DNA from 2 places in the Nocardioides sp. NPDC101246 genome. Region 2 is predicted to be linked to the other one. Evidence: predicted binding sites of a transcription regulator. Region 2 holds the regulator's gene; the other holds the start of a gene.

Region 1 (2,450 bases), on a different contig from region 2:
CCCTCGACGATGGTGGTCTCGTCCTTGGTGATGACGACCTTGCGGGCCTGGCCGAGCAGCTCGATGCCGGCGGTCTCCAGGGAGAGGCCGACCTCCTCGGAGATGACCTGACCACCGGTGAGGATCGCGATGTCCTGCAGCATGGCCTTGCGGCGGTCACCGAAGCCCGGAGCCTTGACGGCGACGGACTTGAAGGTGCCCTTGATCTTGTTGACGACCAGCGTCGAGAGAGCCTCGCCGTCGACGTCCTCGGCCAGGATGACCAGCGGCTTGCCGGTCTGCATGACCTTCTCCAGGACCGGGATCAGGTCCTTGACGCTGGAGATCTTCGAGTTGACGATCAGGATGTACGGGTCGTCGAGGACGGTCTCCATACGCTCCGGGTCGGTCACGAAGTAGGCCGAGATGTAGCCCTTGTCGAAGCGCATACCCTCGGTCAGCTCGAGGTCGAGCCCGAAGGTGTTCGACTCCTCGACGGTGATGACGCCTTCCTTGCCGACCTTGTCCATCGCCTCGGCGATGATCTCGCCGACGGTGGTGTCAGCAGCGGAGATCGAGGCGGTAGCAGCGATCTGCTCCTTGGTCTCGATGTCCTTGGCCTGGGCGAGCAGCTGCTCGGAGACGGCGTCGACGGCCGCCTCGATGCCGCGCTTCAGGCCGGCCGGGTTGGCACCCGCGGCGACGTTGCGCAGGCCCTCGCGGACCAGCGCCTGGGCGAGAACGGTCGCGGTCGTCGTGCCGTCACCGGCGACGTCGTCGGTCTTCTTCGCGACCTCCTTGACCAGCTCGGCACCGATCTTCTCGTAGGGGTCCTCGAGCTCGATCTCCTTGGCGATGGAAACACCATCGTTGGTGATCGTGGGGGCACCCCACTTCTTCTCGAGCACGACGTTGCGGCCCTTGGGACCGAGGGTGACCTTGACGGCGTCGGCGAGGGTGTTGAGACCCTTCTCCAGACCCCGACGGGCCTCCTCGTTGAAAGCGATGAGCTTCGGCATTGCTCCTGCGATCCTTCACTTGGGAAGTTCGTTGGATCCGGTCCGATGGGCTGCCCGCGACGGACGACGTCACTCCCGGCAGAACCCTTCCCTGCCGCTCGCGACGCCTCAACGTCACCGGTCCGGTTGTTGTCACTCTCATGGTAAGAGTGCCAGCGTCATGTTTAGCACTCGACCCCCGAGAGTGCAAGAAAATCCGCTTCAGAGAGCCTTCGTGAGCTCGGCGAACTCGAGGTCGTCGCGCAGCGGAAGACCGAAGCGCTCGTCGCCGTAGGGGAACGGCTCGAAGCGTCCCGTACGCCCGAACCCCCGCCGCTCGTAGAACGCGATCAGGTCCTCGCGCTGGCGGATCACGGTCATCCGGATCTCCTCGGCGCCCCACTCGCGCGCGATCCGCTCGGCCTCGGCCATGACGGCCTTGCCGACGCCGGCTCCCTGGAGCCGCGGCGAGACGGAGAACATGCCGAAATAGACGTACGCCTCCCGCTTCTGCAGCTGGCAGCAGGCGACGATCTCACCGGTGCGTTCGACCACCAGGAGCCGGGAGCCCGGTGCGGTGATCACCTCGCGTACGCCCTCGGGGTCGGTGCGCTGGCCGGCGAGCAGGTCGGCCTCGGTGGTCCAGCCGGCCCTCGAGGCGTCGCCGCGGTAGGCCGACTCGATCAGCCCCACCAGGGCGTCAACGTCGGTGAAGGTGGCATCACGAAAGGTCAGCTCGAGCACGCGGTCGAGGATAGCCAGGCGCCGCGTCTGCAGGGCCGCACTTTCCCGCCATGGCGGGAAAGTGGCGCCGACCCTCACCGCGTCAGGCAGGCAGGTCCGGCAGCGCGGGGCGCCGAAGCCAGGCGTCGAAGAGCGTGGTGAGGTCACGGCCGCTGACCTCGGCAGCAAGCGCCTCGAAGTCGGCGGTGGTGACAGATCCGCCGCTGTGCCGGGCCACCCAGGTGCGCAGGATCTCGAAGAAGGCCTCGTCGCCGACGGTGCGCCGCAGCGCGTGCAGGGTGAGCGCTCCGCGCTTGTAGACGCGGTCGTCGAACATGTCCGCGGGACCGGGGTCGACGAGGACCAGATCCTGCGCCAGGGCGGAGAGCCGGCGGTGGTGGTGACGGGCGTGCTCGCCGCACGAGCGACCCCCGGAGGCGTCGGACCACAACCATTCGCTGTAACAGGCGAAACCCTCGTGGAGCCAGATGTCGCGCCACTCGCTCAGGGTCACCGCGTTGCCGAACCACTGGTGGGCGAGCTCATGGGCCACGAGGCGTACGTCCGACCACTCGCCGGTGAGGTGGTTGCGTCCGAAGGTCGACAGCGACTGCGACTCGAGGGGGATCTCGAGCTCGTCGTCGGTGACCACCACGGAGTAGGAGTCGAACGGGTAGGGGCCGAAGACGGAGGTGAAGTACGCCATCATCTCCCGCTGGCGCCCGAAGGACGCCTCGAACCCGGCGGTGG
Region 2 (2,450 bases):
CCTCGCCGCTGCAGTCGCGGCACGGGTCGGGGATGACGGTGCCGAAGCCGTTGCAGGCCGAGCACGGGCGCAACGTGCGGATCTCGCCCAGGAAGGAGCGCTGCACGACCGCGACCTCGCCCTGGCCGTGGCAGGTCTCGCACGGGACCGGGTGGGAGCCTTCCGCGGCCCCCTCGCCGCCACAGGTGTCGCAGACGACCGCGGTGTCGACCTTGAGGTCGCGGGTGACGCCGAAGGCGGCCTCGGCCAAGTCGATGTCGAGGCGGATCAGGGCGTCCTGCCCGCGGCGTACGCGCGGACGGGGGCCACGCCCGGCACCGCCGGTGCCGGCACCGGCGCCGCCGAAGAAGGCGTCCATGATGTCGGTGAACGAGAAGCCCGCGCCCTGGGCGCCGAAACCGCCCGCGAACGGGTCGCCACCGCGGTCGTACGCGGCCCGCTTCTGCGGGTCGCTCAGCACCTCGTAGGCGTGGGAGATCTCCTTGAACTTCTCCTGCGACTCGGCGTCGGGGTTGACGTCCGGGTGGTACTGGCGCGCCAGCTTCCGGTAGGCCTTCTTGATCGTTGCGTCGTCGGCGTCCTTGTCGACACCGAGGAGCTCATAGGGGTCCAACGTCGGTCTTCCTGCCATCGAAGTTCGTTGCTCTTTCTTAAGCCTCGTCGAGGATCCGGGAGAGGTAGCGCGCCACCGCGCGCACCGCTGCCATGGATCCGGGGTAGTCCATCCGGGTCGGCCCGACCACGCCGAGCGTGGCCAACGCCTCGTCGCCAGGTCCGTAGCCGGTCGCGACCACGCTGGTCTGCGACAGCTCCTGGTAGGGGCCCTCGGCGCCGATCCGCACCGTGACCAGCCCGCCCGCGGTCGCCTCGCCCATCAGCTTGAGCAGGACGACGTGCTCCTCCAGGGCCTCCAGGAGAGGGCGTACGGCGGTGTCGAAGCTGTCGCCGAAGCGGGCCAGGTTGCTGGTGCCGCCGATCGAGATCCGCTCGTCGGAGCGGTGGTCGTTCATCGCCTCGATCAGAGCCTCCGCCACGGCGGCCGCGAGCGGGTCACGCGGGGCGTCGACGGGCGCATCGGCCGGCTGGGCGATCGTGCGCAGCGCCTCCCCGGCCTCGGCGATGACGGCACCTGTGACCGCGGTGTTGATCCGTGCGCGCAGCGTGGCCAGGGTCTCCTCGGAGACCTCCTCGGCAACCTCGAGCAGTCGCTGCTCGACCCGGCCGGTGCTGAGGATGAGCACGAGCAGGAGCCTGGTCGGGGCCAGGGCGACCAGCTCGACGTGGCGGACGGTCGAGCGGCTCAGGGTCGGGTACTGCACCACCGCGACCTGGCGGGTCAGCTGGGAGAGCAGCCGGGTCGAGCGGCTGACGACGTCGTCGAGGTCGACCGCGCCCTCGAGGAAGCCGGCGATCGCCCGCTTCTCGGCCGCGGTCATCGGCTTGACCGTAGTGAGCCGGTCGACGAAGAGCCGGTAGCCCTTGTCGGTGGGCACCCGGCCGGCGCTGGTGTGGGGGGCGGTGATGTAGCCCTCCTCCTCCAGCGCGGCCATGTCGTTGCGTACCGTCGCCGGGGAGACACCCAGACCGTGACGCTCCACGAGCGCCTTGGAGCCGACCGGCTCCTCGGTCTTCACATAGTCCTCGACGATCGCCCGGAGGACGGAGAGCCTGCGTTCGTTCTGCATCTGCCCTCCTCTCGCCCTGGCTGCCTGGCACTCATTCCGTGCGAGTGCCAATCCTACCGGTTCACGACACAGGAACCAGTTTCCGGTGGCCGCTCCACTCTGTGGAACGGGTTACTTCTCTCGCCATCGAGATAGCCTTAGGTTAGGCTGACCTTAGAGTCATTCGCTGCACTGCTTCCGCCCCACTGGAGAGTCCTATGATCGCCGACGATCTGCTGGTCCGCATCACGGCCCACGCCAACGACGAGCACCAGGCGGACCTGTGCCGCTCGCTCTCGGCACGGCTCGGGCTGCGGCCTCGCCACATCGTGGGCGTACGTCTCTCCGACCTCACCGCCGAGAGCGTCGACGTCTCCTGGATCACCCTCGACGGCGGCCACCACGTGACCTTCCGGTTCCCGGAGCCCGCGGCCACGCCGGACGAGGTTCTCGAGCAGCTCGGGCGCGTGCTCACCGGTTCTCGCTGCTGACTCCACTACCGTTCTCCGGATGAGCGATCGCTACGGCTCCGACGTCCTGGCCGGCGACTGGAAGAAGCCCAAACACGGGCGGGCCGTCGAGACCCCCGCGGAGATCGGCGCTGTGGTCGAGGAGATCGAGACCGACTTCGTCGGCGAGATCGTACGCATCGACCGCGACCTGCACACGCTGACCCTCGAGGACCGGCACGGCAAGCGGCGTACGTTCCCGCTCGGGCCGGGCTTCTGGCTCGAGGGCAAGCCGGTCATCCTCACTCCCCCGGTGACCCGGACGGCACCGGCGAAG

Evidence for each region. Region 2 encodes HrcA, which represses chaperone genes, less so after heat shock. Its sites were predicted from a motif close to TTGGCACTCGNNNNNNNCGAGTGCCAA; they were not measured.
Region 1: the regulator HrcA is predicted to act here: its motif matches at 1,128-1,154, upstream of groL (chaperonin GroEL).

What each region holds. Positions count from the first base shown of each region.
Region 1 covers NZ_JBIWNX010000013.1:8,589-11,038, forward strand. The annotation lists gene groL (chaperonin GroEL) at 1-998, opposite strand, end outside; gene ACIRON_RS22300 (GNAT family N-acetyltransferase) at 1,200-1,721, opposite strand; gene ACIRON_RS22305 (M1 family metallopeptidase) at 1,804-2,450, opposite strand, start outside.
Region 2 covers NZ_JBIWNX010000006.1:116,934-119,383, forward strand. The annotation lists gene dnaJ (molecular chaperone DnaJ) at 1-631, opposite strand, end outside; gene hrcA (heat-inducible transcriptional repressor HrcA) at 651-1,685, opposite strand; gene ACIRON_RS12730 (hypothetical protein) at 1,883-2,155, shown strand; gene ACIRON_RS12735 (DUF3097 domain-containing protein) at 2,175-2,450, shown strand, end outside.